Linked DNA regions of Alloalcanivorax dieselolei B5. The protein of the gene in region 1 interacts with the protein of each later gene in a pairwise test. Links are inferred from orthologs where the notes say so. Each region holds a gene or a part of one and is shown on either strand. Other genes may lie near its edges.

Region 1 (16,173 bases):
GTGCGCATGGCGCTGGTGGCGGAACTGGACCAGTGCGTGGAAGGCGCCGAACGCATGCGCGCGCTGATCAAGCGTCTGTAACCGCCGGCATATGAACACAGTAAGGAGCTTACCGTGGCCACTACCCTTTACGGCATCAAGAACTGCGACACCATGAAGAAGGCCCGGGTCTGGCTGGACGACCAGGGCGTGGAGTACGTGTTTCACGATTACAAAAAGGAAGGCGTGCCGGAAGCGGAATTGCGCCGCTGGATCGATACCCTGGGTTGGGAAACCGTCATCAACCGTCGCGGCACCACCTGGCGTAAACTGGACCCGGCCGTGCGCGACAACATGGATGCCGAACAGGCCGTGCCCGTGGCGCTGGACAATCCATCCATTATTAAACGGCCGATCCTCCAGCACGGAGAGACCCTGGTGGCCGGCTTCAACGCCGACCAATGGCAAGCCTTGTTCTAAAAGAGTTTCGTTTTAATTAGCGTCGGGCGCCCCGGTCTGACGTTCGACGCCAAAGGAGATTGTTATGAGCACGATTTTCGCCTTCGCCCTGGGTTGCGGTACCAAGAACCGCGATGACAACTGGCTGGAAGTGTTTTATCCGGATCCCTACCTGAACCCGGATCCCAAACTGATTGAGGTCGTGCGTGAGGAAGTGGGCTACCAAGGCGGCAATGCCGCCCTGGAACTGACCCATCGCCAGGTACAACACCTGGCCCGGGAATGGCGTGAAGCCGGTTTCGAGCATGAGGCCAGCTACGCGGTGGCGTTCCAGGAATCCGAGCGCCCGGTGGTGCTCACCATCCTGGAAACCGATGCCGAGCCGGCCTCCACCCCGGAAGCCTATCTGAAGCTGCACCTGCTCTCCCATCGCCTGGTGAAACCCCACGGCGTGGTACTCAGCGGCATCTTCCCGCTGCTGCCGAACGTGGCCTGGACCAACGAAGGCGCGGTGGATCTGGAAGAGCTGCCGGAGCGTCAACTGTTGGCGCGCCTCAACGGCAAGCTGCTGGAAGTGAACAGCGTCGACAAGTTCCCGAAAATGACCGACTACGTGATCCCCACCGGCGTGCGCATAGCCGATACCGCCCGGGTCCGCCTCGGCGCCTATGTGGGCGAAGGCACCACCATCATGCACGAGGGCTTCATCAACTTTAACGCCGGCACCGAAGGCCCGGGCATGATCGAAGGCCGCATCTCCGCCGGCGTGTTCGTCGGCAAGGGCTCCGACATCGGCGGTGGCGCCTCCACCATGGGCACGCTGTCCGGTGGCGGCAACATCGTCATTTCCCTGGGCGAAGGCTGTTTGCTCGGCGCCAACGCCGGCACCGGCATCCCGCTGGGCGACCGTTGCACCATCGAAGCGGGCCTCTACATCACTTCCGGCACCAAGGTGGAAGTGCTGGACGAAAACGGCGGCGTGGTCGATACCGTCAAGGCCCGGGATCTGGCCGGCAAATCCGACCTGCTGTTCCGCCGCAATTCGGAAAGCGGCGCGGTGCAGTGTCGGACCAACAAGAGCGCCATCGCCCTGAACGAAGAACTGCACAAGCACAACTGACGCCCACACCGATACGGGAGCCCATGGTGAGCAAAACCCTCGACTACGCCCGGGAACTGATCCGCCGCCCTTCCGTTACGCCGGAAGACGAAGGGTGCCAGGACTGGATGATCGAAAAACTGGAAGCCCTGGGTTTCCAGTGCGAAACCCTGTGGTTCGAAGAGGTGCGCAATCTGTGGGCGCGGCGCGGCAACGGCGGCCCGCTGTTCGTGTTCGCCGGGCACACCGATGTGGTGCCCACCGGGGAACGCGAGGAATGGACCCATGATCCGTTCGCCCCCACTATCGACGGAGACTTGCTCTATGGTCGCGGCGCGGCGGACATGAAAGGCTCCATCGCGGCTATGCTGGCGGCGGTGGAGGATTTCGTCGCCGCCCACCCCGATCACGACGGCAGTATCGGTTTTCTGATCACCGCCGACGAAGAAGGGCCGTCGGTGAACGGCACCGTCAAAGTGGTGGAGTATTTACAGGGACGCGACGAGGCCATCGATTACTGTCTGGTGGGCGAGCCCTCCTCCACCAACACCGTCGGCGATGTGATTAAAAACGGCCGGCGCGGCTCCCTCGGCGCCGTGCTCACGGTCAAAGGCATCCAGGGCCATGTGGCCTATCCTCACCTGGCCCGAAACCCGGTGCACCAGGCCACTCCCGCCCTGGCGGAACTGGCCGCCGAGGAATGGGACCAGGGCAACGACTTCTTCCCCGCCACCAGCTTCCAGATTTCCAACATTCAGGCCGGCACCGGCGCCACCAACGTGATTCCCGGCCATTGCCGGGTACTTTTCAATTTCCGTTTCTCCACCGAACTCACCGAAGCGATATTGCGCCAGCGCACCGAGGCGATTCTGGACAAACACGGCCTGGACTATGACTTGCAATGGACTCTGTCCGGGCAGCCGTTCCTCACCGATCGCGGTGCCCTGGTGGACGCCACCGTGGCGGCGATTCGCCAGGAAACCGGCCGCGATGCCGAGTTGTCCACCGCCGGCGGCACCAGCGACGGCCGCTTCATTGCCCCCACCGGCGCTCAGGTAGTGGAACTGGGACCGGTAAACGCCACCATCCACAAGGTGGACGAACACACCAGTATCAGTGAGCTGGACATCCTCACCGGAATCTATCGACAGGTGCTGGAAAACCTTCTGGGCTGACTTATCCGGCGCCCCCAAACCACTGTAGGAGCCTGCCTTGCAGGCGAATGAGCTTTGGCTCAAAAAATTCGCCTGCAGGGCAGGCTCCTACAGTAGCTTCATAGTTCCACGGCTCTCATCCCTGGCGCCCAATCCGACCCTCCCCGGCGCCCCGGCCATGGCATGGCTTTCCCGATCGCTCCACTATTACCGCCAGTGATTCAATGTTGCCGCCGGAGCCGTAACCATGACCGTCGTGATCGACACCAACCCCGCCACCGGCAAAGCCGTAGCGGAACTTAATGAAACCGACCTCGCTACTCTGCCGGAACGTTTCAAGAAGGCGCGCCAGGCTCAGCGGATCTGGGCGGCCAAATCGTTCAGGGAACGGGCCGTGCACATCAGGCGCATGCGCAATTACATCCGCGACAACGCCGAGGAACTGGCCCGGGTAGTCAGTGAAAGCAACGGCAAGACGCTGGTCGATGCCCTCGCCACCGAGGTGTTGCCCTGTGCTCTCTCCTGCCAGTGGTATGGCCGTAACGCGGAGAAAGTCCTGGCGGCGAAACGCCGCCCCGGCGGCAGTCTGTTGTTCGCCAATAAACGCACCGAGATTCGCCGCCTGCCCCTGGGTGTGGTGGGCATCATCAGCCCCTGGAACTATCCCCTGTCGATTCCGTTCGGTGAAATCATCATGGGCCTGATGGCCGGTAATGCCGTGCTGTTGAAGGTGGCCGCCGCCACTCCTGCGGTGGGCCGCGCCATCGAGGGCATCGTCGAGGCCGGCCGGTTGCCGGACGGGTTGTTCCAGCACATCGTCGGCTCCGGCTCGGCAGTGGCCACCGCCTTCTTTGAAAATGGCGTGGACAAGCTTTTCTTCACCGGCAGCGTCAACGCCGGCAAGGTACTGATGGCCCAAGCCGCGCAAACACTGACGCCGCTGTCGCTGGAGCTGGGCGGCAACGACCCGATGATCGTGCTGGCCGACGCCGACCTGGAGCGTGCCAGCAACGGCGCCGCCTGGGCCGGTTACCAGAACGCCGGGCAAAGCTGCGGGGGTGTCGAGCGCGTCTATGTGGAAGCTTCAGTGTACGATGACTTCGTCGAACTATTGGCGAAGAAGACCCGCGCCCTGCGCCATGGTCCCGGCAACGATAAAAGCATCCCGGTGGACATTGGCAGCCTCACCACAGAGGGTCAGAAACGCACGGTGGAACAACATCTGGAAGACGCCCTCGCCAAAGGCGCGCGTATCGAGGCCCAGTCACGACCGGTGGGCGAGGTGGAAAACGGCTATTTCCTGCCCGCCACCCTGCTCACCCAGGTCAGCGACAACATGCTGGTGATGCGTGAAGAAACCTTCGGCCCGATCATTGCCGTCACTGCTGTGGCCAACGCCGAGGAAGCCCTGGAAAAAGCCAACGACTCCAAACTGGCCCTGACCTCCTCGATCTGGACCCGCGACAACAAAAAAGGCCGCGCCCTCGCCGCCCGGCTGGAATCCGGCGTCACCACCCTCAATGACCACCTCTACAGTCATGGCCTGTCGGAAACCCCCTGGGGCGGCTGGAAGGAATCCGGCATCGGCCGCACCCACGGCCCGGAAGGCCTGGAGGAAATGACCCACGTCAAAGCGATCAACTGGGACTTACTCCCGGCCAAGCGTAACCTCTGGTGGTACCCCTTCGACCGCGCCACCTACAAGGGCCTGCTCAACGCCCTGTACTTTGCTTTCCCCAAAAGCCCGCTGCAATGGCTCGGCGCCAGCCTGAAGCTGACGCCGTTCCTGGTCCGGAAAATGTTTGGGAAACAGAAATAAACAAAGTGGACAGTTGATAGTGGACAGTTGACAGCGGAAAGAAATGCGGAAGTGCAAAAGCCATTTGCGTATCAACAAAGTCGGTTCATGCCTTTTCTGTGGGAACAGCGGCTAAAGATCACCTGTTTTTGTTTTTCGCTGTCAACTGTCCACTATCAACTGTCAACTGCTCTTATCATTCCCATATAACAATCAACAAGCCGCTGACCACGATCAATCCAATCCCGGCCCAGGTCCAGGCGTCGGGGAAGTCGCCGAAGATCAGCCAGCCGAGGGTGACCGCGGAGACCATCTCCATATAGCTCACCGGGGACAGGACCGGGGCGCTGGCGTATTCGAAGGCGCGGATGATGAGAAAGTGCGCCAGGGCGCCCACCGAGCCCATCAACAGCATCAGTCCCCAAGTGGCCGGGTCCGGCCAGCGCCAGACCATCGGGACGATTAAACTGAGCACCGCCAGGCCAAACACCGAGGTGTAAAACAGCGTCACCGAGGGACGGCCGCTGCCGGACAGGCGCCGGGTGGTGAGCTGGTACAGCCCGTAGGACACCCCCGCCCCCAATCCCAGCAATGAGGCCCAATGGAACTCGCCCCAGCCGGGACGGATCACCACCAGAGTGCCAAGGAAACCCACCGTCACCGCGATCCAACGGCGCGGGCCAGCGCTTTCGCCCAGGATCAGCGGCGCCAGAGCGGTACTGACCAGCGGCCCGAGAAACGCCAGCGCCAGAGCATTGGCCAGCGGCAGAAAGGCAATGGCACCGAAATAACAAAGGGTGGTACTGAGCAGAAAGGCACTGCGGATCACCTGCAGGCCGGCATGGCGCGGGATCAGCGCGGACAAGGGCAAGCGCCAAAGCAGCAGTGCGCCAAGCAGCAGGAAATGGAACAGATACCGGGCCCAGGTAACCTGAACCACGTGGTATTCGTCGCTGAGGTATTTGGCCAGGCTGTCCATCAACGGCAGGATGCCGACGCCGGCGGCCATCAGCAGGACACCGGTAAGGGGGCGCGGGGCCGGCGCCGGTGCGAGCGGCGACGCCACGCCGACCTGCCCGCCCGCTTGCAGCTGGTTCAGAGCGCGCTCAGCCATTCCTGGCTGGGCGCGTACCACCAGGAGCCCGTGACCGGCCTGCTGTAATCCAGCAGACGATCGCGAACACCGTCGACCATGCCGTACATACGCCGTAGCAGGAACTCGAAACGTTCCCGCTCGCAGGTGAAGGCGATGAAGTAGGAACCGTGCTCGGTGGTGGTGCCATAGGGTACCGAGCGCCGCCAGATTTTCTGCGGCACACCATCATGGTCCACATCGGTGCGGCCCACGTGGGAGTTCTCCGGCATGTTCTCCCCATCGAACTCCACCGCGTCGGCCTTGGTACGGCCGAACACCTTTTCCTGTTCTTCCACCGGCAGGGCGTTGAAGCTTTCGAGTTTATGCACCCATTTCTGCGTGATCATCCAGCTGCCACCCGCCCCGGGCTGCCCTTCCGGAATCACCGCGGCGGCCAGAGCCTTGTCACCGGTGGGGTTGCCAATGCCATCGACGAAGCCGGACAGATCGCGCATATCGTGGTAAACGAAACCCTGAACCTCCAGTTGCAGAGCCAATACCTCACGCAACCGCCGCGACGCCGCCAGGGCGGTGTCAAACAGGTCACTGGGATTTTCCGCCTGGATCCAGATCAACAGATCCCCCTGCGTGGAGGGCGCCTTGCCTTCCAGGGAGAACGGCGGAAAGGTGAATGAGCGGGACAGCTTCCGCCACAGCCCGGGGCCGAACGCCATCAACAGCGGGGTGCTGGCCGGTGCCCGCGCCAGCACATCGCGCAAGGCCTGGCGCACCCCGTCCATGTCGGCGCCAGCGCCGAGGGCGAATTCCAGGAAAAGATGATGGGTATAGTGACGGTCAAACAGGCCGGCCTGGTGTTCGGACACGGGTTACTCCTTTAATACGGGGGTATCGCGAATCAGGATGATCGCGGATTGCGGGAAGAAATGCCATACGGACGGAGCGGTTAATCGGTCCCGGTAACGCTATGACCGTGGATACCGTTCGATTCCGCGCCAGTGTGAATCACCATGGTGGGCGCCATCGGTCCGCGTCCGGTAGAATCGACCTCTACCCGGATACCCAAGAGCTCGCTTTATGAGTCCATGGCTAGGCCTCGACCGACTGTTGTTTTTGCTGATCCGCGCCTTCATGCGGCTATGCACCCGCGCCACGGCACTGCCGGCGGATCCCGAAGAATTGCAACTGGACCCGAACAAGCCGGTGGTCTATGTAATGCGAGATCGCTCCGTGGCGGATGCGGCGGTGGTGCATCAAGCCACTCGCAAGCAGAAGCTGAGTGCCGCCAATTCCTCCCTGAGTCTGGGCAAACAGCATCTGCGCCGCAGCTATTTCTACTTGTACAAACGCGGAGTGACGGGCACCCGGCAACGGGATGCCCTGGTGCCGCCGCGTCTGCGGAAACTGGTGCGTGCCCTGCACGACAACCCGGACCTGGATGTGCAATTAGTGCCGGTGTCGGTGTTCTGGGGACGCCAACCGGAAAAGGAAAATTCCCTGTGGCGGATTCTGTTCTCCGATACCTGGGCGCCACCGGGTTTTATCAAGAAGTTTCTTATCATTCTTACCCAGGGCCGCGATCTGTACCTGCAATTCAGCCCGCCGGTATCCCTGCGCGTGCTTGCCGACCAGTCCGATGATGTGGACCAGGTGGTGCGCAAGACATCCCGTGTTCTGCGGGTGCACTTCCGCCGCCAGCAGGAAGCGGCCATCGGCCCCGACCTGTCTCACCGGCGCACCCTGACCAATGACATCATTCAGTCTCCGGCGGTGCGCCAGGCGATCCAGGAAGAGATCGCCAGCAGCGAGGACAAGGAAGAGAAAGTCACCGCCCGGGCCCGAGGCTACGCGCTGGAAATCGCCGCCGACTATTCCCACACCGTGATCCGGGCGCTGGAGCTGTTTCTCAACTGGGTCTGGAACCGCCTTTACGATGGCATTCGCCTCTATAATCTGGACAATCTCACGCAGGTGGCGAGGGATCACGAAGTGATCTACGTGCCCTGCCACCGCAGCCACATCGACTATTTGCTGCTGTCCTTCGTGGTCTATCGCAATGGCCTGGTGCCACCGCATATCGCCGCCGGTATCAACCTGAACCTGCCGGTGGTGGGCACCATTCTGCGGCGCGGCGGCGCTTTCTTCATGCGTCGCAGTTTCCGTGACAATCCGCTCTACGCGGCGGTGTTTTATGAGTATTTGCACACCATCACCGCGCGCGGCTTTTCCATTGAATACTTTATCGAAGGCGGCCGCAGCCGCAGCGGCCGCATGCTGCAACCCCGCACCGGCATGCTGGCGATGACCCTGCGCAGCTTCCTGCGCGATGCGCGCAAACCCATCGCTTTCGTACCGGTCTATGTGGGCTATGAAAAGGTCATCGAAGGCGGTTCCTATATTGGCGAACTGCACGGCAAGAAAAAGAAAAAGGAATCGGTCTTTGGGCTGCTGAAATCCGTAAAAGTGCTGCGCAGCCACTTCGGCCAGGTGCATGTGAATTTCGGCGAACCGATCAAACTGGTGGACTTCCTCGATGACCACCGGGAAGGCTGGCGCGGCGAGACACTGGACGCCCAGGAGTCCCCGGATTGGTTCAAACAGACGGTCAACGCCCTGGGCCAGGAAGTGGCCACGCGCATCAACGCCGCCGCCGTGGCCAACCCGGTCAATCTGATCAGCCTGGCGCTGCTGGCAACGCCCAAACACACCATGGATCTGCAACAGCTGCGGCAGCAACTGCAGCTGTATATCACGCTGCTGAACGAAGCCCCTTACAGTGACACCGCCTGCCTGGCGGACACCGACGCCGATGCCCTGATCGACTACGGGCTCAAACACGAGTTTCTGTTGCGAGTATCCCACCCCCTCGGCGACGTGGTCACCACCGATCCGGCCACCGCGCTGCAAATGGCCTATGTGCGCAACAACAGCCTGCATTTGTTCGTCTTGCCGGGACTGATCTGCTCGTTGTTCTTCAATGCCCGCAGCCTGAATCAGAGCACGCTGCAGCGCATGGTCGCCCTGCTCTACCCGTTCTTCCGCAACGAGTATTTCCTGCACTGGCAGGAAGGCGACGAACTGACCGATGCGGTCAATCGCATCGTCGGCATGCTGGAAGCACACGGTCTGGTGGAACGTGACGGCGATTGCCTGCACGGCGCGCCGATTCACACCGTGGCATCGGACATGCTGGCCCATCTGGGTCAGACGGTGATGCCGTCCCTGGAGCGCTATTATCTGACCATCCGTCTGCTGGTGCAGTACGGCGGCGGTCGGCTCGAAGCCGAGCAACTGGCGGAGCTGGCCAGCCGCACCACGCAAAGACTGTCGCTGCTGTACGAATTCAATTCACCGGAGTTTTTCGACAAGGTGGTGTTACGCACTTTCATCCAGCAGTTGCTGGACACTGGGCTGGTGTGGAAGGACGAGGCCGGCATGCTGCAGTTCGGCGATCATCTGCGGGCCCTGGATGACGAAGCCCGCCGTATTCTCAGCACCGACGTCAGTCAGGCGATCCAGCGGGTGACGCGAGTCCCGGAGCTGGAACGAGCGCTGGCGGACGAGCCGCACAGCCAGACGTAGAGATTCGCTTGCAGGCAAGCTCCCACAGCGGCTTCGTAGCGCAATTGTGGGAGCCAGCCTGCTGGCCAATCCGGCCCTCTGGCATTGGCACATTCACTTGCGGACGGAGGGTGAAGTGTAGACATCAAAGCGAACGGTCTTGCCCTCGAGACTGTGCGAGGCCGCCACCGCCGCCAGCGGCGGCGCCCGTCGCGGACGCTTGACCACCACCTTGCGCGCGTCCAGGCTCTGCGCCATGGCCAGCAACGCCTGCTCCTCGTCCTCATCCGGGTACCGACACAACTGCTGCAACCAGCGCAGATCCTGCTTTACCGCCGCGCTTTTGTCCCTGGGCGGAAACATGGGATCGAGAAACACCGCGTGGAACGGTCCTTCCAGAACAACCGTCAGATCCCGCGCGTCGGCAAGCGGCAACAGAGTGAGATGGGACGCCAGCGGCGTGCCCGCCGCACGCGCCAACCCGTCCGCCAGCAAGGCATGCAGCACCGGCTCGCGCTCCACCATTAGTACCTGAAAGCCGGCTTGGGCCATCAACGCTGAATCGCGGCCAAGGCCAGCGGTGAGATCGCAGACCCGCGCCGGCTCGTTGACGACTTTCCCCAACGCCTTGATCAATCGCTCATGACGCACCCGGTCCGCGGCCAGACGGTACCCCTGGCGGCCACCGAGGAAATCCACGCACAAAGGCGCTGCTTTTTGCCCCGGCGCCCATAAGGAAAGGCGGTCGTCGACGCGCCCAAGCACCAGTTCAACGCCTTGCTCCCGGGCACTGGCCACATCCTTTACACGAGGGACACCCTTCAGGTCCGGGGCGCCGGGGAGACAGGCCAGAGGTATCAAGACAGCGCCGTTGCCGAATAAATAACGTAGAACAGCACACCGCCCAGCAACAGCCGGTAGATCATGAACGGCAGCATGCCGATGCGATCCAGCAAACGCAGGAAGAACACAATGGTCAGGTAGGCCACCACACCACTGACCGCCACGCCCAGGATCAGGTGCAGCCAGTCCACCGGCACCGTGCTTTCCGCCAGATCCTTGGCCTTGAGCAGGCCGGCGCCAAGAATCACCGGTATCGACATCAGAAAGGAAAAGCGGGCCGCGTCTTCACGGCGAAAGCCCAGCGCCAACGCCGCGGTGATGGTAATGCCACTGCGCGAGGTGCCGGGGATCAACGCCAACGCCTGCGCCACACCGATCAACAAGGCACTGCCCACGCCCATGGTCTCGGTACCGCGCCGACGCGCGCCCAGCACGTCCGCGAGCCACAACAGCACACCAAAAAGTACCGTGGTCACCGCGATCACCATGGCCGAGCGCAATTCGTTCTCGATCAGATCCTTGGCCAGAAAACCGGCGGCCACCGCCGGTATTGTCGCCAGCCCCACCAGCAGGGTCAGACGCAACTCGCTGTTCATGGTGCTGGTGCGGATCCCCTTCAGGCTGCCACCGGTCATCGCCAACAGATCCCGGCGGTAATACACCACCACCGCCAGCAGGGTTCCCAGATGCACCGCCACGTCAAAAGCCAGCCCTTGGTCGGGCCAGCCGAACAGGGCCGAGGGCAGAATCAAATGAGCGGAGCTGGAGATGGGCAGGAATTCAGTAAGGCCCTGGATCAGGGCCAGGATAACGGCTTGAAAGGCATCCATTCGGCTCAGTCTTCCCGGGCGGTAAGTTGGTAACCGGACAAAAACTCCGGCGGCATACGGCGGGGTTTGCCCGAATCCAGCGCCACGCAGACCCAGCGGGTACGGCCACGCAGCAGCGTCAGCCCATCGGATTCACGGATGATTTGATAACGGCGGGTGATACTGATGCGCTCGTCGTTCTCCACGATCCAGGTGCCGACCAGCAGTGACTCCCCTTCGAACGCCGGCGCCAGATAATCCACTTCGGTACGACGCGCCACCATGCCACGGTTGAGCTGCTGGTATTTATCCCAGCCCAACCCCAGCGCCTGGGTGTGGTGCCAGGCGATCTGCTCCATGAAACGCAGATACTCGGTGTTGTTGACGTGGCCCATGACATCAATGGCCTGCTTCGGCACCACCACTTGCAGATGGTGCACATTCGGCAAATCCCACTCGATCATTACTTGCTCCCTATCTGAACCACCCGATCGCGCAAATAAACCGGCTGCGCCTGCTCGGCCGGCACGGTGCGACCTTCCCGTACCGCCGCCACCGCCAGACGAGCCACGGTGGCCGCGCGAGGCATCGCCTCGGCGTCCATCCCGGCCCAGGTCAGGCGGTCGCGCAGCGCGTCCTGGTAAACCGTTCCGGAACCGGCCAGCAGCCAGTCGCCGCCATCCAGCACGGGAATCCGTTCCGGCGCGAACACCCCTTCATCACACAGCGCTTCCACCTCGTCCCCGCCACAGCGATAAGCACCGAGATACACTTCCCCCATGCGGGCGTCGAACACCGCGACGATCCGTTGAAAGCGGGGATGGCGATCATGGGCGGCCAAGGCACAGGATGCCAGGGTGGAGACACCGACCACCGGCAAGTCCAGTGAAAAGGCCAGCCCCTGCACCACCGAGGTGGCGACGCGCACCCCGGTGAAGGAACCCGGGCCCTGACCAAACGCCAGCGCGTCCACCGAGGAGAGTTCGATGCCCGCTTCGGCCAGGAGTTCCTCCACCATCGGCAATACCCGTTCGGTTTGCCGGCGCGCGCCGGGTTCGAACTTTTCCAATACGGCACCGTCCTGCCACAGCGCCACGGAGCAGGCGTCGGTGGCGGTTTCGATGGCGACAATACGGGTCATCGGCTGGCTACTCCCGAGAAGGTCGCGGAGCCGATCCGGCGGAACACGGTGCCGGGCACGGTCAGCGATTCCTGATGTAATCGAAAAAACGTTTCACCACCTCCAGCTTGCGGGTGCGGGTCATGCCCGGCAGGCTGTCGATGAACATGCGCCCGTAGCCCTTGCTGAGCAGGCGCGGATCCGCCACCACCAGCAGGCCGGTGTCCTGCGGATCGCGGATCAGACGGCCGGCGCCCTGACGCAGGGCCAGCACCGCCTGGGGCAGTTGGTAATCACGAAAGGCGTTACCGCCGTTGCGATTGATGTACTCGATGCGGGCCGCCGCCACCGGATCACCCGGCGACGCGAACGGCAGCTTGTCGATTATGACACAGCTCAGCGCATCGCCTCGCACATCAATGCCTTCCCAGAAACTGCTGGTGCCAAGCAACACCGCATTGCCCAGACGCCGGAACTCGTCCAGCAATTCCCGGCGACCGGCCTCGCCCTGCACCAGCAACGGATAGCTCAGGCGCTGGCGCAGAATACCGGCGGCTTCGCGCAACGCCCGATGGCTGGTGAACAGAAAAAAGGTCCGCCCCTCGGCCGCTTCGATCACCGGCACCATGGCTTCGGAGAGCGCCGCGGTATACCCCGGCGAGGACGGCGCCGGCAGGCCATCCGGAGCGTAAAACACCGCCTGGCGTTTGAAATCGAACGGGCTTTCCAGACGCAGCGTCTCGGCCTCGTCCAGTCCCAGACGCTTCTGTAAATGCTCGAAACGGCCAGCCACGGACAGGGTGGCGGAGGTCAGCACCCAGGCACAGGGGTGCTGTTCCCGTTGAGCCCGGAGTTGCGCCGCCACCGACAACGGGGTGCCGTGCAGCACCGCGGTGCGACGAAACGTCTCGAACCAATAGACCCGATTCGGCGCCTGCGCCTCCAACAGATTCTCCAGAGTACGCAGATGCTCCCAGGCGCGTCGGGCACAGGCTTCCAATCCCCGGCTGGCCTTGGCGTGGGGTTTGAGGAAGGCTTCCAGTTCCGAGGTGGCCTCGCGCAGCGCCTGCCCCGCTTCCCGCACCGCCTCCAATTCCGCCACCTCGGACCAGGGCGCGCGGCGTTCCTGCTCACCGAGGCTGAGGCGGAAATCCTGACAAGCCTTATCCAGGGCGCTGATACGACGATTCAGCTCGCCCACATCGATGGCATTGCTGGACGCCTCCGACAGGCTGTCCCGTCCCAGCTCCTGAAGCTGCCGGGTACTCAGCGAATCGCCAAAGAAATTGGCCGCCACCTCGGGCAACTGGTGCGCCTCGTCGAAAATCACCGTGTTGACACTGGGCAGCAGCTCGCTCACCCCTTCCCCGCGCAACGCCGCATTGGCGAAGAACAAGTGATGGTTGACCACCACCAGGTCCGCCTCCTGGGCCTCCCGCCGGGCGTTCATCAAGGGGCATTCGGAATGGCGCGGGCACTCCGCGCCCAGGCAGTTATCCGCGGTGCTGGTCACCCAGGGCCACACCGGCGCGTCTTCCGGCAACTGCTTCAACTCTGCGATATCACCTGAACGGGTACGGCCGGCCCAATGGGCGACGATCTGCAACTGCTCGGCGGTTTCCCGCGTCAGGAAACGGGCTTCTTCCTGGTGCAGTTCCAGGCGGTAGGGGCACAGATAGTTGGCGCGCCCCTTCAGCAGGGCCACTTTGCGCGGTACCGGCAGCGCCTTGAGCACCACCGGCAGATCCTTGAAGAACAACTGATCCTGGAGACTCTTGGTACCGGTGGAGACCAGCGTGGGGCCATCGCCGAGCAGCGCCGGCAGCAAATAAGCCAGGGTCTTGCCGGTGCCGGTTTCCGCCTCCACCAGCAAAGTGCCGTGGGAACGGATCGCCGCGTCCACCGCGTCGGCCATGCGCAACTGGGGCTCGCGGGGGCGATAGCCCTCCAGCAGGCGGCCCATATGGTCGGCATCATTAAGCAATTCGCTGGCGCGAGTCACGGCGTATCCTTGAACCGGTCAGGAAAGGTCGCCGGGGCATGCCGGCAACATCGGGTCGGGTGGCAGAGGATAGCGGATATCGCGGGGAGAGGCCAAAGGGAGGCGCTTGCACGCTTACACGCAACACGCTGGCACGCTAAATCCAAAACCGGATAGCCGGTCCTGGAGACATGCTGGCCCGCCCCTGACTTCCCGAGCAACCAGCCCTTTACGTATGGCTACCAGGCCAGCAAGCATGGCGTGCAAGCGTGTTTGCGTGTTGCGGTCGCATGTAAGCGTGCAAGCGGCGCCCCCATAAAAAACGCCCGGGCCACGAAGGCACCGGGCGTTTGCTGAGAAGGCGGTGATCAGGCAGTGATGTCCTGAATCTGCTTCATCAGTTGCTTCTGATCGTCGGTGGGCTGGGCGGATTGCAGCGCCATCAGCTTGCTCATGTCACCTTCGATACGGATCTGGCCGCTCATGAAGCCCTGCATGCCGGCGGACTGGTCGCCTTCGATGAAAATGCGCTTGGCCAGATCGGGCGGCAGAATCAGAGTGGTGGGCGCTTCGTCGCGATGCCCTTCCTCGATCATACCGCCCACCAGGGACAACGCCTTCTCGCCACCGTCGCCGCTGACCGTAATGTTGATCACCAGATCGGCCAGAGCCGCCGGAGCGGACACGTCGCCGGCCGCATCCCGAATTTCCTTCACTTTCGCGAACCATTCGTCTGACAGGAATTCAACGCTCATTATGTTCTCCTCGCTCAAGGGATAGGGCTTCGAGACGCGCCTTTCCTTTTCAAACGGCCGTTCGAAACTTTCCCGTACCTTATAGAAAGGCTTGGGGGGTGGCAATAGCCGTACGCGGGTCCAAGAAGGCCAAAAAGGTCAATCCTCCGGCTCGGCCAACAAAGTCCGATACCGGCCGATGCACTCAATGTTCTCACGCGGGTAATCCGGCGCCAGATACGCCAGGGTCTCCGCCAGCACATGCGCCACCCGGGCACGGGCGTCGCCCTTGTCGTCATTGGGAATCAGATGCCAGGGAGCGTGCCCCGTATGCGTAGCGATCAGCGTTTCATTGACCCGTTCCAGATACAGGTCGCGGGACAACCAGTTCTCAATGTCAGCCGGCTCGAACTTCCAACGCTTGCGTGGCTTGTTGAGACGCTTGAGCAGACGCTTGCGCTGCTCCTCCGCCGAGGTGTTCAGCCACACCTTGATGATGCGGGTGCCTTCGCGGTGCAAATGATGCTCGAAATCGTTGATGGCCTGGTAGCGGCCAGGCCAGTCCGGCTCTTCCGGGACCTCGACCACCGGCCAGAGCCGCTCGGCCAGGACCGCCTCATAATGGCTGCGATTGAACGCCACCACCTGCCCCCGCGCCGGCAAACGCGGCCATACCCGCCAGAGAAAGTCATGGTTGAGTTCATCCCCCAGCGGCCGGCCGAAGGAATAGGCGCGGAACGCCGCGGGGTCCATGGCCCGCGCCAGAGTACGGATCAGGCTGTCCTTGCCAGCCGCATCCAGCCCCTGCACCACCAGCAACACCCCATAGCGCTGGCAGGCATACAGCCGCCGCTGGTGCTCATGCAATCGTTCCCGGCTCTCTTTCAGTGGTGGCGGCGGTTCACTGGCGAGAGTGGGCAGCTTGCGCACGTCCAGGGTGCCGGCGGCGGGCCAGCCGTAGGGGTCGATTTCCATGCCGGGGTCTCCCATTGCGATACCCCGAGCATAACGGTCCCGGCATGGCGTTGTCGTTACCAAGCATTAAGAGCGCTTATTTGTGGTTCATCGCGGTTTGGCGGGAACTGGAATTACTCTCCATCATGGACAGCGGAGCGGCGTTACGCCTTTACGGGAACGCCGTGAATACGTCCCTGTAGGCTCCCGGTCGAACGTCCCTGTTCGACAGGGTCCCGCAAAGGCAACGCCGCTCCGCTTCGAGGTAACCGACGACTACGGATGCCCTTTCGACCGTGGCCAAACCAGCAAAGAGGAATAGAGGGCATCATCTTCCCTCTCCCGAAAGGTCCATCGTTATTGGAGCCCGGAACGCGGCGGTTCACTCGAAGCGGGGCTGTACGGAGGCCTTCCGGGACCCTGTTTGACAGGGATGTCAAACAGGGAGCCTACAGGGATGTATTCACGGCGATCCCGGAAGGCCTCCGTGCAGACCCGCATCCCCGATGGAGGCCCACATTCTCGTTATTCCGCGATGAACCTCATTTATCTCCACGATGCTTTACCCGACCCGGTGTTCTAAAGCGTC
Region 2 (13,200 bases), 1.5 Mb from region 1 along the record:
AGTGCGTCATGCCTTCTCCAAGTTTGGTGGCAATCTTGGTACCAGCGGTTCGGTGGCGTTTCTGTTCACAAAGCGGGGTGAAATCTTCTTCGAGCCCGGCGTGGACGAAGAAAAGCTGATGGAATTGGCCCTGGAAGCCGGCGCCGAGGACGTGGAAGAAAACGACGACGGCAGCTTCCTGGTGGTGACCGCCCCGGATCGCAGCTTCGGTGACGTGGTCGATGCGCTCAAGGCGGGCGGCTTGGAGCCGGCGGATGCCGAGGTCACCATGCATCCATCCACCAGCGCGGAGATGGACGCCGACACCGCCGAGACCGTGGGCAAGATGGTCGACCATCTGGAAGATCTGGACGACGTGCAGAACGTCTACACCAACGCCGAGTGGTCGGAGCAATAACAGACGGCATTCACGCCTGCACGCAACACGCTTGCACGCCATGCTTGCCGGCCCAGTAGCGAGACGGGAAGGGCTGATTGCTCGGCAAGTCAGTCATCGCCGGTACGCTATTGCTTAGGGTTTTGCGTGCAAGCGTGTTGCGTGCAAGCGTGCTGGCGCCCATACGCTTGTACTGGACATAAGAACAGCGGAAAGGTTATATGAGGCAGGTAACGGCTACCTGCCTTTTTATTATGAGAATCGGCTGGACTCTATGACCATTTTGCTCGGTATCGACCCTGGCTCCCGGCACACCGGTTACGGTGTCATCGAGCAGCAGGGTAATCGCAGCCGCGCTTTGACCTTCGGCACCATCAGTACCCGCGGTGAGGACATGGCGCCACGCCTGGGGCAGATTTTCACCGGGCTGACCGAGCTGCTGACGCGCTTTCAGCCGGCGGAAATCAGTATCGAAAAGGTGTTCATGGCACGCAACGCGGATTCCGCGCTGAAGCTGGGTCAGGCCCGGGGCGCCGCGTTGGCGGCGCTGGTGCAAAGTGGCGCGCCGATATTTGAGTACTCCGCCCGCCAGGTGAAACAGGCGGTGGTGGGGAGCGGCGGCGCCGAGAAGGTTCAGGTGGCGGAAATGGTCCGGCATTTGCTGGGTTTGGACAAACGCCCGCAGGCGGATGCCGCCGATGCTCTGGCCATCGCCCTGTGTCATGCGCACATGCGCGTATCGCTGGCACGCATCGCCGGCGCCAGCGCGGTAAGACGAAGACGGATACGATGATCGGACAACTCAAAGGACAACTGCTGGACAAACGGCCGCCCTGGCTGCTGCTGGATGTGGGTGGTGTTGGCTACGAAGTGGAAGCGCCGATGACGGTGTTCTATGACATGCCGGAAGTCGGGGCGTCGTTGACACTGCATACCCATTTCGTGGTTCGCGAGGATGCCCAACTGCTGTACGGCTTCAACAGCCGTTATGAGCGCGAGCTGTTCCGCAGCCTGATCAAGGTCAACGGTGTCGGCCCGAAAATGGCGCTGGCGATTCTCTCCGGCATCGAAGCGGATCGGCTGGCCGCCTGTATCCGTGATCAGGACACCAGCTCCCTGGTGAAGGTGCCGGGTATCGGCAAGAAAACCGCCGAGCGTCTGGTTATCGAGATGTCCGATCGCCTGGACAAGCTGGAAGGCGCGCCGGCGATGCCGTCGGGGCTGGTGTCCCAGGCCGGCGCCAATGGCGTTCGTGACGACGCGGTGGCGGCGCTGGAAGCTCTGGGCTATCGCAATAAGGACGCGGTGGCGGCGGTGGCCCGCGCGGCGGAGGCCGGGGAGGAGACCAGCGAAGGTCTTATTCGCCGGGCTCTGCGTGGTCTGGCAAAGTGATGTCCTGTAAAGAGTGATGCCCCCGCACCATAAAGGGTGCTGCTCTGGCTCTATTGCTCTATTAGAGAAGGTGTAATGTCACCATGGACAATGATCGCCTGATTTCCTCCGGCGCTTCGGATCCCCGGGAAGAACAGCATGACCGGGCGATCCGGCCCGCCAATCTGGCCGATTACAACGGGCAACCCAAGGTCCGGGAGCGGCTGGAAATTTTCATCGACGCCGCCCGCGGGCGTGGCGAGACTCTTGATCACACCCTGATTTTCGGACCGCCGGGGCTGGGGAAGACCACGCTGGCCCATATCATCGCCCGGGAAATGGGGTCCGAATTGAAGTCCACCTCCGGTCCGGTGCTGGAAAAAGCCGGAGACCTGGCCGCCATCCTCACCAATCTGGAAGAGGGCGATGTGCTGTTCGTGGATGAGATCCACCGGCTGTCACCGGTGGTGGAAGAGATCCTCTATCCGGCCATGGAAGACTTCCAACTGGACATCATGATCGGCGAAGGGCCGGCGGCCCGTTCCATCAAACTGGATCTGCCGCCGTTCACCCTGGTTGGTGCCACCACTCGCGCCGGTTTGCTCACCGCGCCGTTACGTGACCGCTTCGGTATCGTGCAACGGCTGGAATTCTATAACGTCGACGACTTGTCGCGTATCGTCGCCCGTTCCTGCGACATCCTTGCCATTCCAGTGGATGAAAATGGCGCCCGGGAAGTGGCGCGCCGCGCCCGGGGTACGCCGCGGATCGCCAACCGGCTGCTGCGCCGGGTGCGGGACTATGCCGAAGTGAAAAGTGACGGTCGCATCGTCGGACCGGTGGCGGAGGCGGCGCTGGATATGCTGGAGGTGGACAGCCACGGTCTGGATGGCACCGACCGGCGGTTGCTGAACATGATGATGCATAAGTTCGACGGCGGTCCGGTGGGGCTGGACTCGTTGGCGGCGGCCCTTAACGAGGACGCCGGAACCCTGGAGGAAGTGGTGGAACCCTATCTGATTCAACAGGGTTTCATACAGCGCACGTCGCGGGGCCGGCAAGTGACCAACCACGCCTGGCGCCACTTCGGACTGCGCCGCCCGGGGAGTGATGGGGATTTGTTTAATGACTGAAAAATCTTCGACGGATCAGGACTTTGTCCTACCGGTGCGGGTCTATATCGAAGACACTGACGCCGGCGGTATCGTCTATTACGTGAACTATTTGAAATTCATGGAACGGGCCCGTACCGAATACCTGCGCTCCCTGGGCTACCAGCATTATGGGTTGTCCGAGGAGAATTATCAGTTCGTGGTGCATTCCTGCCAAGTGCGCTACCACAGTCCCGCGCGTATCGATGACGCCCTCGGTGTCAGCGCCGGACTGCGCCATCTGGGCAAGGCGACGTTGCTGTTCGCCCAACAGGTGCGCCGCGGAGATCAGCTTCTATGTGAAGCGGAAATCAAAATAGCCTGCGTCAGTGCCGACGGTATTCGCCCGAAAGCGTTGCCGGCGCCGCTGTACCAAAGATTCAAGGCCGAATATCGAGGAGAACGGGCCAATGATTGAAGCCTCCGACATGTCCATTGCTTCCCTGGTGCTGCATGCCGGGCCGGTGGTGAAGGCGGTAATGCTGGTGCTGCTGTTCGCCTCCCTGTTCTCCTGGTATGTGATCGTTACCCGCTACCGGGTATTGAGCCGGGCGCGCAAGGCGGGGCAGGCGTTCGAGGAAAAATTCTGGTCCGGCGGTGATCTGGCCAGCCTGTATAACCAGGTGCGCAAGAAATCCAATCCGGATTCCGGTACCGAGGCGATTTTCCGCGCCGGGTTCCAGGAATTCGTGCGGTTGTCGAAGACCTCCCGGGACAGTGACGCGGTGATGGACGGTGCCCAGCGGGCCATGCGCGTGGCGCTGCAGCGGGAAGAGGCGAGGCTGTCCCGCTACCTGCCGTTCCTGGCGTCGGTGGGCTCCACCAGTCCTTACATCGGCCTGTTCGGCACGGTATGGGGCATCATGCATTCGTTCCGCGCCCTGGCCAATGTGACCCAGGCCACGCTCAGCGTGGTGGCCCCGGGTATCGCCGAGGCGCTGGTGGCCACCGCCATCGGCCTGTTCGCGGCGATTCCGGCGGTGATGGCCTACAACCGCTACGCTTCTCTGTCCGATTCCCTGGTGGGCAACTGCGAAATGTTCGCCGAGGAGTTTTCCGCCGTTCTCCACCGCCAGGCCCATAGCCGGGAGGAGTAGATCGTGGCCCGATACCGACCTTCTTCAGGTATGCGCAGGCATACTCCGCGGAAGCTGGCCGCGGAGATGAACGTGGTGCCTTACATCGACGTGATGCTGGTGCTGCTGGTGATCTTCATGGCCACCGCGCCGATGATGACCCAGGGGGTCTCCGTGGATCTGCCCCAGGCCAATAGCGCGCCGCTGCCGACGGAAAATGACGAGCCGGTGATGATCGCGGTGGCCGCCGATGGCGGCTACTACATTAATGTCGGCGACGACAGTGAAGCCGCCACCGATCTGGAAGCATTGACCCAGCGGGTCACCGCCATTCACAGCGAGAAACCGGAAACCCTGTTCCTGGTGCGCGGTGATCAGAACGTGCCCTATGGCAAAGTAGTGGTACTGATGTCGGAGCTGCAGAGCGCCGGCGTCACCAAGCTGGGCCTGGTGACCGACCCGGCGGAGTTGCCATGAGTGACCGTGGGGTAGGCGCGGGGCTGTCCCTGTTCCTGCACCTGTTGGTGTTGGGAATGGTGCTGTTTACCTGGACCTCCGAGCCGGAACTGCGCCGTCCCCCGAAGATTCCTCCTCATGTGATGGCGGTGGTTACCGACCAGACCGAGCGGGCGGCGGCGCCCACCCGTCCCGAGCCCAAGCAAGAGACGCCGCAGCCCAAACCAGAGCCCAAGCCGAAACCTAAACCGGAGCCTAAGCCGGAACCGAAGCCGGAACCGAAGCCCAAGCCTGAGCCGAAGCCGGAACCCAAACCGAAACCCGAGCCTAAGCCAGAGCTGAAACCGAAGCCCGAACCCAAACCGGAACCCAAAAAACCGGAACCGAAACCGAAACCGAAACCGGAGCCACCGCTCAAGTTCGAGCAGCCGGACATGGAGGAACTGCTGGCTCAGGAACGGCTGGAGATGGCGCGTCAGGGTAAGAAGCAGGACCAGGAGAATCCCGGCAGCGGTGACCCGGACAGCAAGGTGGAACAGGAAACCGCCAGCTATATTGACGCCATCTCCTCGGCGGTGGCCCAACGCTGGCGCATTCCCGGCAACTACCGTAACCGGAACGACATCCGTACCCGGGTACGTATCCGGATGGTTCCCGGCGGTGACGTGGTCAATGTGGATGTGGTGAAGTCCAGCGGTTATCCGGACTTCGATGATTCCGTGGTCAAGGGCGTACAACTGGCCAGCCCCCTGCCGGTGCCGAAAGGCGACGGTTTTGAAGAGTTCCGAACGCTTGTGCTCGAATTTGAACCTGGAGATGCCAAATGAAGCGACTGATATTGGCCCTGGTCCTGGCGACACTGACGGTGGCCGCGCGGGCCGAGCTGTTGATCAAGGTCACCGAAGGACGGGTGGACGCGGTGCCGATCGCCATCGTGCCGTTTGACGGCGACAACCAGGCGCCGGAGCAGGTGTCCTCCATTGTCGAGGCGGACCTGCACCGCAGTGGTCAGTTCAAACCGCTACCGGCCAAGAACATGCTCAGCCGGCCGCACACCAAGGACGCGATCATTTACCGGGATTTCCGTGTGCTCGGCCAGGAGTATCTGGTGATCGGCCATACCAAGCCGCGGGACGATGGCCGCTATGAAGTGACCTATGGCTTGTATGACGTGGGTCGCCAGCGTGAACTGTTCAGCGAAAGCTACAGTCCCACCAAAGCTCAATTGCGGGATGTGGCCCACGCCATTTCCGATCGCATCTATGAAGAGCTCACCGGCATTCCCGGTGCCTTTTCCACCAAGATCCTTTATGTCACCCATAACCGTGGCGCCAAGCTGCCTTATCAACTGCAGTACGCCGATGCCGACGGCCATCGGGTGAAGACCATTCTGTCCAGTGCCGAGCCGATCATGAGCCCGTCCTGGTCACCGGATGGCAGCAAGATCGCCTATGTCTCCTTCGAGAACAACGGCAAGCCGAACATCTACGTGCACAATCTGGCGTCCGGACAGCGCTCGGTGGTGAGCCGGGAGCGGGGTATCAACGGCGCTCCGTCCTGGTCACCGGACGGTCAGCGTCTGGTGATCACCCTGTCCAAGGATGGTAATCCGGAGCTGTATATGGTGAATGTGAACGGCGGCGGGTTGACCCGGCTGACGGACAACTACGGTATCGATACCGAGGCGCGCTGGATGCCGGACGGCGAGCACGTGGTGTTCACGTCCAGCCGTTCCGGTGGCCCGCAGATCTACATGCTCAACATCAACGACAAATCGGCCCGGCGGGTTTCCTTCGAGGGCAATTACAACGCCCGTCCGGATGTCACCCCGGACGGCCGGTATCTGGTTTATGTGCACCGTCGCAACGGCAGTTTCAACGTCGGCGTGCAGGACCTGCAGCGGGGTACGTTCGATATTGTGACTCAGACCAATATGGATGAGTCGCCCAGTGTTGCGCCTAATGGAAGTATGGTAATTTACGGTACGCAACGTCGCGGCACGGGGGTCCTGGAGGCCGTATCCATTGATGGCAGAGTCAAGGTAGAGCTGCCGTCGAAGGAAGGGGAAGTCAGGGAACCGGCCTGGTCGCCGTTTCTGTAGATGCTGACTCGCATCTCAGGTGTCTGGCCCAGGATGAGCCACGCGTCAGCGTTGTCACTGACGGGCCGGGGACGGATGCGGAGGTTTCTCCATAAACGGGTCTCAGTGTTCGAAATTACAGGAAATTAATCAGGAGTTTTGTCATGCGTTCATTCGTCAATCCTTTGTTTGCCGTTATTCTGGCCGGTGTTCTTGCCGCCTGTTCCAGCACGCCCACCGAGCAGGACACGTCCGCCACGGACACCTCCGGCATGGACTCCCAGACCGGCACCACTCAGCCGGTTCAGCGTCCCGAGTCCACCCGTCCTGACACCAGCAGTGTTCCGCTGACCGCGGATAACTTCCACAACCACCCGTCCAACTACGACGGCACCACCGATACTCGTGTGATCTACTTCGCATTCGACAGCAACACCGTTCCGGCGGCCGCTTTCGAAACCCTGCGTGCCCATGCGACCTACCTGAAGAACAACGCCAACGCCAAGCTGCGCCTGGAAGGCCATGCCGACGAGCGCGGTACCCGTGAGTACAACGTGGCTCTGTCCGAGCGTCGTGCTCAGGCGGTACAGAAGTTCCTGCGCGTTCAGGGCGTATCCTCTTCCCAACTGGAAGTGGTGTCCTACGGTGAAGAGAAGCCCGCCGCTTTCGGTCACAGCGAAATGGACTGGGCGAAAAACCGTCGCGTTGAATTGAACTACGTGGCAGGTCGTCCGTAAGCCATGATGTTGAAGCAGGCCATCAATAGACTCGCAACACATGGGTTCATCGGTGCCCTGCTTGCGGGGGCCGTGATTACTGCGCAGGCGCAGACCGGCCCTCTGTCCGTGGAGGACCGTAGCGGTTCCCGGGGTGGTGCTCGCACCGTCGCTGCGGAACCCGCTGGCGGTAACGACGGCGTGATCATGCTGATGCAGCAAATGCAGCAGTATGAGGAACAGCTCCAGGATTTACAGGGACAGATCGAACGTCTGCGCCATGAAGTGGACCGGCTCAAGGCCGCCGAGCGTGAGCGTTATCTGGACCTGGATACCCGAATCAATGCTCTGGTGGAGAGTACCGCGCCGGCTCCGGCCGACAGCGAGAACGCCACCGGGGATGGAGAGGAAGGCGGCGAGCCGGCGGCGGATCCGCAAGCCGATCGCCAAGCCTATAATGATGCCCAGCGTAAATTGCTGGACCGCGACTTCGAAGGCGCCGTACCGGCCCTGGAAACCTATCTGGAAGAGTATCCGAACGGCCGGTATCGTCCGCAGGCCCACTTCTGGCTGGGTGAAGCCTATTCCAACCTGAAATCACCGCAACTGACCAAGGCCCGGGAACAGTTCTCCAAGGTGGTGGACGATTACCCGGATCACAGCCGGGCGCCCACCAGCCTGTACAAACTGGCCAGCCTGCAGGCGCGGGGCGGCAGTACCGTCCAGGCTCGCGACACTCTGAACCGTCTGGTCAAACAGTATCCGGACTCCTCCGAGGCGGAGCTGGCCAAGGCCATGCTCAAGCAACTGGGCAACTGAACCGCCAGCCCGGCGCCGGGGAGTCCCCGGCGCTTTCCCTGTGTTAGAATGCACGCCATTCCGGGGCTCGATTCCGACCCTGAATGATTCCGCCCTGTTCCGGGCGGTCATCCGTATCCACCATCACATCCGCATTCGCCGCCGGTCAGGAGCCACAGTGGAACTGCGTATCACCGAGATTTTTCACTCTCTGCAGGGCGAAGCCCGCAGCGTGGGACGGCCCACCGTCTTCGTGCGGCTGACCGGCTGCCCCCAGCGTTGCGTCTGGTGTGATACGGAATATGCCTTTCAGGGCGGGCAAAAATGGTCCCTGGACGATATTCTCGAGACCGTGGACGGCTACGGAGCAGGCTATGTCACGGTGACCGGCGGCGAACCGCTGGCGCAACCCAACTGCCTGCCCCTACTGACGCTTTTGTGTGACCGGGGCTATGAGGTGAGTCTGGAAACCGGGGGCGCCATGGACATCGCCGCCGTGGACGAGCGCGTCTCGGTGGTGATGGATCTGAAGGCGCCGGGCTCCGGTGAGCAGCACAATAATCGGCTGGAAAACATTCCACTGCTGCGGCCGAACCATCAGGTGAAGTTCGTGCTGGCGGACCGTCGCGACTACGACTGGGCCCGCTTCATGCTTGATCAGCACCAATTGGCACGGCGGGTGTCCGATGTGCTGTTCTCGCCGGTGCAGGGGCAGCTAGCACCGACCGACCTGGCGGATTGGATCGTGCGGGACCGCTTGCCGGTACGCTTCCAGATCCAGCTGCATAAATTACTGTGGAACGATGCTCAGGGGCGCTGAAGCCCTGGGGCTGTGATGACGGAGAACATAACATGAGCACCGCCGTGGTACTGCTGTCCGGGGGCCTGGATTCCGCCACCTGTCTGGCCATGGCGCGGGCCGAAGGGCACCGCTGTCATACCATCGCCTTCGACTATGGCCAGCGCACCCGCTCGGAACTGAAAGCCGCCGAACGCGTTTCCCGCGCGCTGGGCGCGGAGTCCCATCGGGTGATCGAACTGGGTCTCGGAAACATCGGCGGTTCCGCGCTCACTGACCACGACATCGCGGTGCCGGAAAACGTACCTGAAGAAGAGAGCGACGGCATTCCGGTGACCTATGTGCCGGCGCGCAACACCGTGTTTCTGTCACTGGCGCTGGGATTGGCGGAGGTGCTGGAGGCCGATGTCATTTATATCGGTGTCAACGCGGTGGATTATTCCGGTTACCCGGATTGCCGGCCGGCGTTCATCGAAGCGTTTCAGAACATGGCCAACCTGGCCACCAAAGCCGGGGTGGAAGGACACCCGATCCGTATCGCCACGCCACTGATGAATTTGTCCAAGGCGGACATCATTCGGGAAGGGACGCGGCTGGGGCTGGATTATGGCCTCACTGTGTCCTGCTATCAGGCCGACGAAGAGGGGCAGGCCTGTGGGCGCTGCGACAGTTGCCGGCTGCGCCGCCAGGGCTTCGAGGAAGCATTGGTTAAAGATCCGACAAAGTATCAGGGGGCGTGAAAAAAATCCCGGTTTCCCCCTTGTCATGCGGAAATAAATCCGTATTATTTGCGCCTCGTTCGACGGGTCGTTAGCTCAGTTGGTAGAGCAGTTGGCTTTTAACCAATTGGTCGTAGGTTCGAATCCTACACGACCCACCAATTTCCAAGAGGGCTGCCGCCAGGCAGCCCTTTTTTTTATGACCGCCGTCCATGGCGGCCACACCCTGCGGGCCGTCGCCCATCCTGCCTAGGGGGCGGCATTTTAGCCTTATTTTATATGCATAAAATGCTTTATTCTGAGCCCGAAAGACAATGAATCCGGGGCTTGTGGCGTTTTACTCCATACTCTTGACGGCACCCGCCGTGACCCCCTCTTTGGCTGTGGTATGATTCGCCCCCCCGGTGGCATCAACATCCTTGATTGTCACCGGGACAGCGACGAGGGTCCGATCCGGACCGATTGTCGGCTTTCCGATCCTCACACGGGGCGGCGATGCGATATGAGTGCTCAGGCTAAAGAACTGGTCCGCGCCCATCTGGCCCATGCCGGTGGCGAGCAGGAGATGACCCTGGAACAGCGGGAATTCTACCGCGAGCGGATTAAAGAGAAGTTACAGGCCCGCGACGCGGTGATGGTGGCGCACTATTACACTGATCCGGAGATCCAGGCTCTGGCCGAGGAAACCGGCGGTTGCGTGGCGGATTCCCTGGAAATGGCCCGCTTCGGCAAGGAGCATCCGGCCAGTACCCTGATCGTGGCCGGTGTGCGTTTCATGGGCGAGACGGCGAAGATTCTCAGCCCGGAAAAGCGGGTGTTCATGCCCACTCTGGAAGCCACCTGCTCCCTGGATATCGGCTGTCCGGAGGATGAGTTCGCCGCCTTCTGCGAACAGCATCCGGACCGTACCGTGGTGGTTTACGCCAATACCTCCGCGGCGGTGAAAGCCCGGGCTGACTGGGTGGTGACGTCGTCCATCGCGGTGGAACTGATCGAGTATCTGGACCAGCGCGGCGAGAAGATTCTATGGGCGCCGGATCAGCATCTGGGAGCCTATGTGCGCGACAAGACCGGTGCCGATGTGCTCTGTTGGGACGGCGCCTGTATCGTCCACGAGGAGTTCAAGGCGCGCGGCGTGGAAGAGCTGAAAGCCGTCCATCCCGGTGCCGCGGTACTGGTGCACCCGGAGTCACCGGCCTCGGTGGTGGCCATCGCTGACGTGGTGGGTTCCACCTCGCAGTTGATCAAAGCGGCCACCGAGATGCCCAACGACACCTTCATCGTCGCCACCGACAAGGGCATCTTCTACAAGATGCAGCAACTGGCGCCGGAGAAGACCTTCATCGAAGCGCCCACCGCCGGCAGCGGCGCCACGTGCCGCAGTTGTGCCCATTGCCCGTGGATGGCCATGAACGGCCTGGAGAACACCCTGGCGGTGCTGCAGGACGACAACGGTTGCGGGCAGGAAATCTTTGTCGATCCGGACCTGGCCCGCCGCGCCATGGTGCCTCTGGACCGCATGCTGGATTTTGGCAAGAGCCTGAAACGCTGATCGATTGGGCGGCGGTTCGGGGATGCGTCCCGGGCCGCCGTCAAAACTCCTCTTCGGAAAGCCGCTCCATTTCCTTGAGACGCGCATTCAGAGCGCTGCGTAGGGCGAACTGTCCGCTGGCTTCCTTCAGAGCAAACTGCATTTGTTGTTTGGCCTCGCGGTCCCGGCCGCGCAGGAACGCGTATTCGGCCCGGCCCCGATGAGCGCGCGCCAGTTCCCCGCTGTTGCCCCAGGCATCCGCCGCCATGGACCACAGCATGGGATCATCCGGGCGCTGCCGTAGCAGCGGTTCCAGGATCGGCACCGCTTTTTTCGGCTGCTTGGAATACAGATACGCCCGTGCCAGCAGTACCGAGCTGGGGTAGCCTTCCGGGTTGATCTTCTGCACCCACTGGGCCATTTCGATGGCACGGGGATAATCGCCTTCCGCCAGCGCCACTTCCGCCAGGCCCAGCGGATACCACAGTTCGGTGCGGTCCTGTTGGCGTAACTGCTCCAGCCGACGCCGGGCCAGATCGTACTTTTTGTCGTACAGGGCCGACATGGCGAGGCCATAGCGGGCCGCTTCCTGCTGCCTGGCGTCGCCGTTTTTCAGCCGTTTCTGGAAGTAGGCTTCGGCGCGTTGATAATCGTCGAAGAAGGACGCCTGGATACGGGAGCGTACCAGCTCGAAGGGCAGCGAGGTTTCCTGTTTCGGGTGAGGAAGGTTACGGGCTCGGGCGCGGCTGTCCGCCACCCGGCTTTCGGTGACCGGGTGAGTGAGCAGAAACTCTGGCGGATCGCCGGCGAATTGTTGCTGTTCCACCAGCCGTTCAAAAAAACGGGGCATGGCATTCGGGTCCAGGCCCGCCGAGACCAGAGTCTGCATGCCAACCCGATCCGCCTCCCGTTCGTGGTGGCGGGAGTAGGCCAGTTGAGACTGGATCACACCGGCCTGGGTGGCGGCCATGCCGGCCATGCCGGCTTGAGCGTCGCCCGCCACCGCCACCGCGATGCTGGCCAGCATGGCCGCCAGCATGGCGATGTTGGTGCGCTGGGAATCCACGTAGCGACGGGTAAAATGGCGTTGACTGACGTGGGCGATTTCGTGGGCCACCACACTGGCCACTTCATCCATGGATCCGGCGTTGAGAAACAGGCCGGCGTTGAGGCCGATGACGCCACCGGGTACCGCGAAAGCATTGATGGCATGGCTGTTGATCACCACGATGGAGAGATTGGGTTCGTGCAGGTCGCTGAACGAAGCCAATCGATAAACCAGGCTTTCCACGTAGTCTTGTACCAGTGGATCGGTCATGATCGGTGTCTTGCCGCGCAGACTGCGCAGCCAACTACGGCCCAGCCGGTACTCCTGGTCCGTGGACAGCAACGCCGCCGCCGGATCACCGAGATCGGGCAGATCCTGGGCGCGGCCGGGCGGCGCGGCGAGCACCACCACCAGGCTGAGTATCAGAGCGTGCATGGCACGGATCACAAAGTAACTCCTGATATAAGGATGGCACCCTTTGATGGATGGCACCCGACACAATTCCGAGGATCCGATGACAGTTCATCAGACCCTGGACGCCAGGGGGCTTCAATGCCCCTTGCCGTTACTGAAAACCCGCCAGGCCCTGCGACATCTGGCGCCGGGGCAGATGTTGCGGGTACTGGCCTCCGATGCCGGTTCGGCAAGGGATATTCCCGCCTATCTTCGACAATCACCTCATGATCTGGTTCGCGATGGCGAAACGGAGGGCGAGTACGAGTTTCTGATACGCTGTGGGGCCGCCGACGACGGCGCATAGAGACTGTGTAAATTACACGGAACTATCAACCCCTCCGAGAGTTCTTTACGCCGTGGCGGCGTAAAGGTTATGAACAGGCTCTGATAATCCGATACCCGGTTTTAATAAGGAAGGCACTCGATGTTCAAAGTGTTCAAGGGCTGGATGGAACGCTGGTTCGCTGATGAAGAGGCGGTCTATCTGCTGGTGGCCCTGGTGGGGGGGCTGGCCGTCATCCTGCTGTTTGGCAACATCCTGGCGCCGGTGCTGGCGGCACTGGTGCTGGCCTATCTGATGCAGGGGCTGGTCAGTGCCCTGGAACGGCGTGGTTTGCCCTCTC

The links.
Region 2: the proteins of plsB (region 1) and ybgC interact in binary tests that used the Escherichia coli proteins (3 or more experiments, as listed by UniProt). The link is inferred for Alloalcanivorax dieselolei B5 from one-to-one orthologs.

What each region holds. Positions count from the first base shown.
Region 1 is NC_018691.1:2,063,886-2,080,058, reverse strand. The notes cover bases 6,338-9,411. They hold plsB (glycerol-3-phosphate 1-O-acyltransferase PlsB), read left to right. Parts: upstream 6,338-6,659; coding sequence 6,660-9,164; downstream 9,165-9,411. Other genes in these bases: B5T_RS09385 (class I SAM-dependent methyltransferase), read right to left, coding at 9,258-9,411; B5T_RS09395 (Dyp-type peroxidase), read right to left, coding at 6,338-6,448. Also shown: dapC (succinyldiaminopimelate transaminase), read left to right, coding at 1-81; B5T_RS09420 (ArsC family reductase), read left to right, coding at 115-459; dapD (2,3,4,5-tetrahydropyridine-2,6-dicarboxylate N-succinyltransferase), read left to right, coding at 524-1,558; dapE (succinyl-diaminopimelate desuccinylase), read left to right, coding at 1,582-2,712; B5T_RS09405 (aldehyde dehydrogenase family protein), read left to right, coding at 2,939-4,510; B5T_RS23065 (DMT family transporter), read right to left, coding at 4,686-5,603; more of B5T_RS09395, read right to left, coding at 5,585-6,337; more of B5T_RS09385, read right to left, coding at 9,412-9,941; B5T_RS09380 (undecaprenyl-diphosphate phosphatase), read right to left, coding at 10,001-10,816; B5T_RS09375 (acyl-CoA thioesterase), read right to left, coding at 10,822-11,259; tRNA (adenosine(37)-N6)-threonylcarbamoyltransferase complex dimerization subunit type 1 TsaB, read right to left, coding at 11,259-11,936; B5T_RS09365 (ATP-dependent DNA helicase), read right to left, coding at 11,998-13,917; B5T_RS09360 (SCP2 sterol-binding domain-containing protein), read right to left, coding at 14,265-14,651; B5T_RS09355 (polyphosphate kinase 2 family protein), read right to left, coding at 14,790-15,605. UniProt on the Escherichia coli protein: Catalyzes the transfer of an acyl group from acyl-ACP to glycerol-3-phosphate (G3P) to form lysophosphatidic acid (LPA). This enzyme can utilize either acyl-CoA or acyl-ACP as the fatty acyl donor.
Region 2 is NC_018691.1:3,587,468-3,600,667, reverse strand. The notes cover bases 1,606-4,594. They hold ybgC (tol-pal system-associated acyl-CoA thioesterase), read left to right. Parts: upstream 1,606-2,872; coding sequence 2,873-3,316; downstream 3,317-4,594. Other genes in these bases: B5T_RS15955 (cell envelope integrity protein TolA), read left to right, coding at 4,448-4,594; tolR (protein TolR), read left to right, coding at 4,026-4,451; tolQ (protein TolQ), read left to right, coding at 3,309-3,995; ruvB (Holliday junction branch migration DNA helicase RuvB), read left to right, coding at 1,852-2,880; ruvA (Holliday junction branch migration protein RuvA), read left to right, coding at 1,606-1,768. In the rest of the region: B5T_RS15990 (YebC/PmpR family DNA-binding transcriptional regulator), read left to right, coding at 1-397; crossover junction endodeoxyribonuclease RuvC, read left to right, coding at 651-1,169; more of ruvA, read left to right, coding at 1,166-1,605; more of B5T_RS15955, read left to right, coding at 4,595-5,257; Tol-Pal system beta propeller repeat protein TolB, read left to right, coding at 5,254-6,531; peptidoglycan-associated lipoprotein Pal, read left to right, coding at 6,675-7,247; tol-pal system protein YbgF, read left to right, coding at 7,320-8,045; 7-carboxy-7-deazaguanine synthase QueE, read left to right, coding at 8,203-8,844; 7-cyano-7-deazaguanine synthase QueC, read left to right, coding at 8,877-9,563; quinolinate synthase NadA, read left to right, coding at 10,045-11,094; B5T_RS15915 (M48 family metalloprotease), read right to left, coding at 11,135-12,568; B5T_RS15910 (sulfurtransferase TusA family protein), read left to right, coding at 12,603-12,881; B5T_RS15905 (AI-2E family transporter), read left to right, coding at 13,002-13,200.